2 regions of the Ruegeria sp. AF8 genome follow, and region 2 is predicted to be linked to the other one. Evidence: riboswitches for the same ligand, from Rfam matches in the RefSeq annotation. Region 2 holds a riboswitch; the other holds the start of a gene.
The links. A riboswitch is a leader RNA that binds a small molecule or an ion and turns the genes downstream of it on or off. The one in region 2 is predicted to bind thiamine pyrophosphate.
Positions count from the first base shown of each region.

Region 1: another riboswitch for thiamine pyrophosphate. It lies ahead of thiB (thiamine ABC transporter substrate binding subunit); the one in region 2 lies ahead of thiC (phosphomethylpyrimidine synthase ThiC).

Region 1 is NZ_JBQFYW010000008.1:96,853-101,215, reverse strand. Features, by position in the region: gene ACR0AO_RS14615 (trimethylamine methyltransferase family protein) at 1-1,525, shown strand, start outside; TPP riboswitch at 1,703-1,808, shown strand; gene thiB (thiamine ABC transporter substrate binding subunit) at 1,841-2,821, shown strand; gene ACR0AO_RS14605 (thiamine/thiamine pyrophosphate ABC transporter permease ThiP) at 2,797-4,344, shown strand; gene ACR0AO_RS14600 (thiamine ABC transporter ATP-binding protein) at 4,331-4,363, shown strand, end outside.
Region 2 is NZ_JBQFYW010000016.1:58,018-62,380, forward strand. Features, by position in the region: gene ACR0AO_RS19785 (FAD-dependent oxidoreductase) at 1-41, opposite strand, end outside; gene thiC (phosphomethylpyrimidine synthase ThiC) at 38-1,849, opposite strand; TPP riboswitch at 1,964-2,084, opposite strand; gene ACR0AO_RS19795 (RNA ligase RtcB family protein) at 2,481-3,608, shown strand; gene ACR0AO_RS19800 (peptide chain release factor-like protein) at 3,611-4,243, shown strand; gene ACR0AO_RS19805 (AAA family ATPase) at 4,243-4,363, shown strand, end outside.

The sequences.
Region 1 (4,363 bases), on a different contig from region 2:
GCGCAGCGGCGGACGGCGCGGCAAATCCGGGCGGGCGGCGGCGGGGATCGAACAACTACCCTGGCAGGGGGTACGCAACACCTATCCGCCGTTCGAACTTCTGAACCCCGAACAGATGGATCAGTTGCACTCGACCTCGATGCGCATCCTGTCCGAGGCCGGTATCCGGGTGATGGGCGAAAATGTCCTCGATATTTTCGCCCGCGCCGGGGCCATCGTCGACCGCGACACCAAGATCATCCGCATGGACGAGACCATCGTCGCCGAGGCGCTGAAAACGGTGCCCTCCGAATTCACGCTGACCTCACGCAACCGGGCCAGGCAGATCACGCTTGGCGGCAACCACGTGAATTTCGGCCTGGTCGCCGGGCCGCCGAATGTGCATGACTGCATCAATGGCCGCAGACCCGGCAATTATCGGGATTATTGCAACTTCATCCGTCTGGCGCATCATTTCAACGCCATCCACCTGATCGGTAATCAGGTGATGGCGCCGGTCGAGATGCCCGCCAATAACCGCCATCTGGATACTTACAACGCCAACCTGACCTATAGCGACCTGAGCTTTCACTGCACCGCCATCGGGCGTGGGCGGGCGATGGACGGCATCAACATGATGGCGATCTCGCGCGGGCAGAAACCCGAAGAAATGCGCGGCGATCCGGGTGTGATCACCATCATCTCGGTAAACTCTCCGCGTCTGTTCGATGACGCCATGGGCGACGGTCTGATCGCGATGGCCGAATACGGCCAGCCGGTCACGGTGACGCCGTTTACGCTGATGGGGGCGATGACGCCGGTGACTCTGCCCGCCGCGCTGGCGCAACAGAATGCCGAGGCGCTGTTCGGTGTGGTGCTGACCCAGCTGGTCAATCCCGGCGCACCGGTCATGTATGGCTCGTTCACCTCGAATGTCGACATGAAATCCGGTGCCCCCGCATTCGGTACACCCGAAAACGCCAAGGCGAGTATTGTCGGCGGGCAACTGGCGCGCCGATACGGAATCCCCTATCGGACCTCGAACGCCAATGCGTCAAACGCAGTGGATCTGCAGGCGGCATACGAGACGATGATGGCCACCTGGGGCGCGGTTCTGGGCGGGGCCAATATCGTCTATCACGCTGCGGGCTGGCTCGAAGGCGGGCTGACCGCGTCGTATGAGAAATTCATCATGGACGTGGAAATCATTCAGAACATGATGGAATTCCTCAAGCCAATGAAGTTCGACGAGGATGAACTCGGTTTGGACACCATCAAGTCGGTTCCCACCGGTGGGCATTTCTTTGGCGTCGATCACACCATGCAACGGTACGAGACAGCGTTCTACAAGCCAATGCTGTCCGACTGGCAGAACTATGAAAACTGGGAAGCTGCCGGGGCCAGGGATGCCTTGCAGCGCGCCACCGAGATCTGGCAGCAGGCGCTACGCGACTATGAGACGCCGGCAATGGACCCGGGCGTGCGAGAGGAACTGGACGCCTATATCGCGAAACGCAAGGAAGAGATCGGCAGCGGCGAGCCGTGATCGGGGTGCGGGGCAGGGGATCATCCGTGCTCTGGTTCCAAGTGCAACCGGCCGGAAAACCGGCCCCGGCAGCGCCGTGTCGGAACCAAGGCGCCTCCCAGCGTTTCCAGGAATTCGTGGTGCATTCCGATCATGGTGGGAAATCAGTTGTGTTTGCTCCCGATTCCTCCTAATCACGGCGTCACCTCGGGGTGCGTGGCTTGCCGCGCTGAGATGCCAACCGGCAAACCCGTTGAACCTGAACCGGCTAGAACCGGCGGAGGGAAAGGTCGCGGTTTCATCCATCCTTGCCCTGTCGCCGCAATGGAGGATGAGATGAGACATCTGATTATTGCTGCGGGACTACTGAGTGCAACGTCGGCCATTGCCGAAGACAAACCCCAGTTGACCGTCTACACCTATGACAGCTTTGTTTCCGACTGGGGTCCCGGCCCTCAGGTCGAAGAAGCGTTCGAAGCAGTGTGCAACTGCGATCTGAACCTTGTCGGCGTCGAGGATGGCGCGGCACTTCTGTCGCGCATCCGCCTGGAGGGAGAAAAATCCGAAGCCGATGTCGTGCTGGGCCTCGACACCAACCTGATTTCGGCGGCCAGCGCAACCGGACTGTTCGCACCTCATGCGGCGAGCGCCGACTATGCGTTGCCCATCGACTGGAACGATCCGGTTTTCGCGCCCTATGACTGGGGCTATTTCGCCTTTGTCCACAACGCGGATGCCCCGGCGCCCGCCAATTTCCGTGACCTGGCGGACAGCGAGACCAAGATCATCATTCAGGACCCGCGCTCGTCCACGCCGGGCCTGGGCCTGCTTTTGTGGGTCAAGGCGGCCTATGGCGACGAGGCACCGGCGATCTGGGCGGAACTTTCGGACAATATCGTGACCGTGACCAAAGGCTGGTCCGAGGCATACGGGCTGTTTCTTGAGGGCGAAGCCGACATGGTGCTCAGCTACACCACCTCGCCCGCCTATCACCTGATTGTCGAGGAAGACGCTTCCAAAGCCGCTGCCGCGTTTGACGAAGGCCACTATATGCAGATCGAAGTGGCCGCGAAACTGGCACACAGCGACCAGTCGGAGCTGGCCGACCAGTTCCTGAACTTCATGGTGTCCGACGCGTTTCAGCAGATCATTCCGACCACCAACTGGATGTATCCCGCCGTGACCCCGTCTGCCGGGTTGCCCGAAGGGTTCGAAACCCTGCACACACCTGAGAAGGCATTGTTTTTCCAGCCCGGAGAAGCGGGTGCCGCACGTGATGAGGCTTTGACGGAATGGCTGGGCGCGCTCAGCCAATAAACCCGTACCCGGGTATCGGCGCGGCGGCTTTGGTGGCCGCGCTTATTCTGGGTACTCTGGCCGCGGTGGCATTGCGGGCCGAGGCCGGGCGCGGTTTTGGTCCGGCCGACTGGGCCGCGCTGCAGTTTACCCTGACACAGGCGGTCCTGTCGGCAGTGATCAGCACCGCGGTGGCCGTCCCGGTCGCCCGCGCGCTGGCGCGGCGACGGTTTTGGGGCCGGCGCGCACTGATCACCTTGCTGGGCGCGCCGTTCATCCTGCCGGTCATCGTCGCCACCCTCGGGCTTTTGCAGGTCTTTGGCCGCGCCGGTTGGATTTCGGACATTTTGGGCGTTTTCGGCTTGTCGCCCATTCGCATCTACGGCCTGCACGGGGTGGTTTTGGCGCATGTCTTTTTCAATCTGCCGCTGGCGACCCGGCTTATCCTTCAGGGTTGGCAGGAAATCCCCGCCGAACGCTTTAGGCTGGCCGCGCAACTGGGTTGTGATGGGTGGGCCATGTTCCGGCTGATCGAGGCACCGATGCTGGCGCGTATCCTGCCCGGCGTGCTGGCGGTGATCTTTGCCATCTGCCTGAGCAGTTTCGCGGTCGCACTGACGCTGGGCGGTGGGCCGCGCGCGACCACGATCGAACTGGCGATCTATCAGGCCTTCACATATGATTTCGACCTTGGCCGCGCGGCGCTTTTATCGGCGCTGCAATTGGCGTTGACCGCCGCCGCTGCCCTGGCTGCCCTGAAACTTTCGCGCGGCGAAGGGTTTGGCGCGGGTCTGGACCGTGCCATCCGCCGCTGGGACGGCGGCGCACCGGTTGCCGATACGTTGTGGATCGCGCTGGCGGCAGTGTTCCTGATCTTGCCGCTTGCCTCGGTGGTGCTTTCGGGGCTTTCAGGGCTGGCCGAACTGCCTGTTCCGGTCTTTCGCGCGGCGCTGGTTTCGCTGCTGGTTGCAGCCGCCAGCACGATCATCCTGCTGGCCCTGGCGCTGCCCATGGCCACCGCCGTGGCCACCGGACGCCTCGGGATCGTCGAGTTGAGCGGCATTCTGGGTCTTGCCGCGTCACCTCTGGTGATCGGCACCGGCCTTTTCATCCTGATCCGGCCTGTGGCAAACCCCGCGACATTGGCGCTGCCGGTCACGGCGCTGGTGAATGCGGTCATGGCGCTGCCTTTTGCGTTGCGAATCCTTGTGCCGGCCGCACGCGATACGGTGTCGCGGCACGGGCGGCTTGCGCTTTCGCTTGATATGGGGGGGCGGGTGTTTTTCACCCGCGTCCTGCTGCCCCGCATACGTCCGCAGATCGGCTTTGCCGCAGGTCTTGCCGCCGCGCTTTCGATGGGTGACCTCGGTGTGATCGCATTGTTCGCGGACGCGCAGATTGCCACCCTCCCGCTTCAGATCTACCGCCTGATGGGGGCTTACCAGATGCAGGCGGCGGCAGGCGGCGCGCTGCTGCTGCTGATCCTGTCCATGGGCGCGTTCTGGACCCTGGATCGCGGAGGGCGCTGGCATGCTGAAGCTTGACAAATGCGTTCTTGGAAAC
Region 2 (4,363 bases):
CAGGCGAGGCCGGCCACGCCGGCCCCCGCAATGACGATCATTCGCCCGGTTCCGTTACAGGTTCGGTGACGGACAAATAAAGCTCGCCGCCGTCGCGGAACTTGGCGGCCATCGCCTCCATCCCCTCTTTCTGCGCCTCGGAGCGGATGTCGTGGCTGATCCGCATCGAGCAGAATTTCGGGCCACACATGGAGCAGAAATGCGCCACCTTGTGCGCCTGTTTCGGCAGGGTCTGGTCGTGGAACTCACGCGCCGTGTCCGGATCCAGCGACAGGTTGAACTGGTCCTCCCAACGGAACTCGAAGCGGGCGCGGCTGAGGGCGTCGTCGCGGCGCTGGGCACCCGGCAGGCCCTTGGCCAGATCGGCGGCATGGGCCGCGATCTTGTAGGTGATGACACCGGTTTTCACGTCGTCCCGATCCGGCAGGCCCAGATGTTCCTTGGGTGTGACATAACAGAGCATCGCGCAGCCGAACCAGCCGATCATCGCGGCACCGATGCCGCTGGTGATGTGGTCGTATCCCGGCGCGATATCGGTGGTGAGCGGTCCAAGCGTATAGAAGGGCGCCTCGTGACAGCATTCCAGCTGCTTGTCCATGTTCTCCTTGATCTTGTGCATGGCGACGTGGCCCGGCCCTTCGATCATCACCTGGCAATCCTTGGCCCAGGCAATCCCGGTCAGCTCGCCCAGCGTCTCCAACTCGGCAAATTGCGCCTCGTCATTGGCGTCGGCGATCGATCCGGGGCGCAGGCCGTCGCCCAGCGAGAAGCTCACGTCATACTGGCGGCAGATATCGCAGATCTCGTTGAAATGCTCATACAGGAAGCTTTCCTTGTGGTGATGCAGGCACCACTTGGCCATGATCGAACCGCCGCGCGAAACGATCCCGGTCACCCGGTTCACCGTCATCGGCACCATGTGCAGGCGAACACCGGCATGGATGGTGAAATAGTCCACACCCTGTTCGGCCTGTTCGATCAGCGTGTCCCGGAACACCTCCCAGGTCAGGTCTTCGGCAATGCCGTTTACCTTTTCCAGCGCCTGATAGAGCGGCACGGTGCCAATGGGCACCGGGCTGTTGCGGATAATCCATTCGCGGGTGTTGTGGATGTTGCGGCCGGTGGACAGATCCATGACCGTATCCGCGCCCCAGCGGATCGACCAGACCATCTTGTCCACTTCCTCTTCCATTGAAGAGGTCACCGCCGAGGTGCCCATATTGGCGTTGATCTTGACCAGAAAATTGCGCCCGATGATCATCGGTTCGCTTTCGGGGTGGTTGATGTTGGCGGGGATGATGGCGCGGCCCGCCGCAACCTCGTCCCGCACGAATTCGGGGGTTACATAGTCGGGGATATTTGCGCCCCAGTCATTGCCCTGCCGCTGTTCGGCGAAAGCTTCACGCAGCTGGTTTTCGCGGATGGCGATGAACTCCATCTCGGGGGTGACGATCCCGGCACGGGCATAGGCCAGTTGCGTCACCGCCTTGCCGTCTTTGGCACGCAGAGGGCGCGGGCGGACGGGGAATTCCGGGGTCAACCGATCACCTTCGACAAAGCCGTTATCCTCGGGCTTGATGTCACGACCCTCGTATTCCTCGACATCGCCGCGCGCCTCGATCCAGTTGCGGCGCAGCGGCGTCAGACCCTGGCGGATATCGGTGATCACGTCCGGGTCGGTATAGGGCCCCGAGCTGTCATAGACCGGCAGCGGTGGCTCACCGGCGGTGGGATGGACCGAAATCTCGCGCATCGGCACACGCACATCCGGGTGCAGGGTTCCGTTCACATAGATCTTGCGCGAGGCGGGCAGACCACCGGTGGTGATCTTCGGGTTGGGGACGTTCATTTTGGCGCTCCTCAAGCTTGCACTCAAAAAGACACCAGATGAGCCAAGGCTTGGGAAACAGAGGGGGTCGGCCCCTTGTTCGGGTGACGCTTGCCAGAGGGGATACGATTCCCGGGGCGAGCGGCCCTAGCTTCCTACGCCAGTATCAACTGGGTCAGGTTCAAAGGGTCGCATCACCAGGGTTTCCCCATGTCAGCCTCTCAGTCCCCTAAGCGGGACTCCCCTGCGTGGGCGCTTGATTAAATCAGAATGTGTGACGTTGCAAGGTTGCAAAGTCTGTCTCCGGGCATGTTACCGGCGCAAGCCCGAAAGCGGGTGGTTCATTGGCGCCGGTTGCGCATGAAGACAGTCGTCGCCTCAGCCGAGCCGAATGCCTGTCTCCGAAATGTCACAGCGATACCGGGATGCAACAATTCTTGTTGTCGGAACCCGATGCTCTGACATATCGGTCAGGTCTTCGCCGACCGACAGGTCCAGTTTCAACCCCGAATCAGGAAAGGGCACCACATGCTAATTCATCGCACCGCCCTTAGGGGTCTGATCATAGTCCGAGCCGCATCCGGCCGGAACTGATCGTGCTGTCCGACATTGCGTCGGAAGTCAGAACAATTGAAAAACTGGAACCTGTTCCATGGGCAATTTTGTCTTGGGCGGTGGTCTGCGCGCTGATGTCAGCGGCGGCACCGTCAACAAATTCTATACGGACCGGGCCTGGATTGATGGCCGGGCCGAACAACAATTGTCGCAAATCGCCGGCTGGCAGGGCGTGCAGAAACTCGCGGCGTTCCCTGATCTGCATCCGGGTAAATACGGCCCGGTCGGCTGCGCAGTTCTGGCGGACCGCATCTTTCCGCAACTGATCGGCAGCGATATCGGCTGTGGCATGGCCTTCTTTGCGCTCGATATGCCGGCGCGCAAATTCAAACTCGACAGGGCGCTGCGGCGGATGCGGGTTTTGGGCGAACCTGCGGTCGACGCCCATGCCGACCGGTTGGAGGCGTTGGGCCTCTCTCGGGATACCCATTCCGCCGCGCTCGGTACGGTGGGGGGCGGCAATCACTTTTGTGAGGTGCAGCGCCTGACGGACGTCTCGGTCGCCGGGCTGGACAAGGATGAGCTGTATTTGCTGGTGCATTCGGGGTCACGCGGTTTCGGGCAGGCAATCTTTTCTGCGCTGTCCGAGCGGATGTTTTCGCAAGGCATCTCGGACAGTGAAGGCATAAGCGCATATTTGCGGGGCCACGATCAGGCCGTTCTTTGGGCCAGGCTGAACCGCCGGATCATCGCTGAACGCGCGGCTGAGGCCCTGGGCGCCGATCTGCGCCAGATTTGCGACGTTCCGCACAACCTTCTGACCCGGGGTGGTGGCGGATGGCTGCATCGCAAGGGGGCCGTCGTGGCGCGGGACGGTATTGTCCCGCTTGCGGGGTCGCGCGCGACGGTCAGTTATCTGATGCAGGGCGCGAACCATCCCGATGCCTTGGAATCGCTCGCCCATGGGGCGGGGCGCCGGTATGACCGCGGCTCGATGCATGGGCGGCAGCGGGGCAAGCGTTCGGATATCGAGGCGATGCAGCGCAATCCCTTTGGCGGCCGCATTCTGTGCGAAGACCGCGACCTGCTGATCGAAGAGGCTCCGCTGGCCTATAAATCGACCGAGGCCGTGATGGGCGATCTGGTGCGAACCGGCGTGGCCCGACGGGTCGGCACGCTTCATCCCTTGCTGACCTACAAGACCATCCGGGGCGCGAGGAGGTGACCATGGAAGCGCATATCTCTTTGCTGATCACGGGCGGCAACGGTCCGGAGGAATGTCATCAGGCGGTGGCCGGAATTCTGCGGCGGATGCAGGAAGAGGCCGAGGTGCTGGGCGTCGCGCTGAATGTCGATGCCGAAGCCACCAGGTTCGGCCTCAAATCCGCGGTTCTTGTTCCCGATGGTCCCGGAGCGCGAAGCTTTGCCATGCGATGGCTTGGCACCCTCTGCTGGCGGTCCAAAAGCGCGCTGCGGCGGCAACACAAGCGGTCAAACTGGTTCGTGGGTGTCTTCGAATTGCCTCAGACAGATGGCGGGCCAGTGGCAATCCGCTTGCAAGATGTCACGTTCGGGAGTTTTCGCGCCGGCGGTCCGGGCGGGCAGCACCAGAATACCACCGACAGCGCGGTGCGGGCCACGCATGGGCCCTCGGGCCTGACGGCCGTGGCACGCGAAAGCCGCTCGCAGCACCGCAACAAGGCGCTGGCGCTTCAACGTTTGCAAATGTTGAGCAATGCCCATGCCAGTGCCGCCCGGCAGGCCGCCAAAGACACGCAGCACCAGTTGCACCACGCTGTCGCATTCGGCAGTCCGGTTCGGACATTCATCGGCCCGGACTTCCGCGAGGTGGTCACATGATGACCGAAGGTCTGAATGATTTTCTGTCCAACGCGGCGGGCAGTGATTTCTTTGCCGGTGGGCTTGCGCTCGGGGCGCTCGGCGTTGCGGTTGCGGCGTTGCGCCTGCTCTGGGAACGCG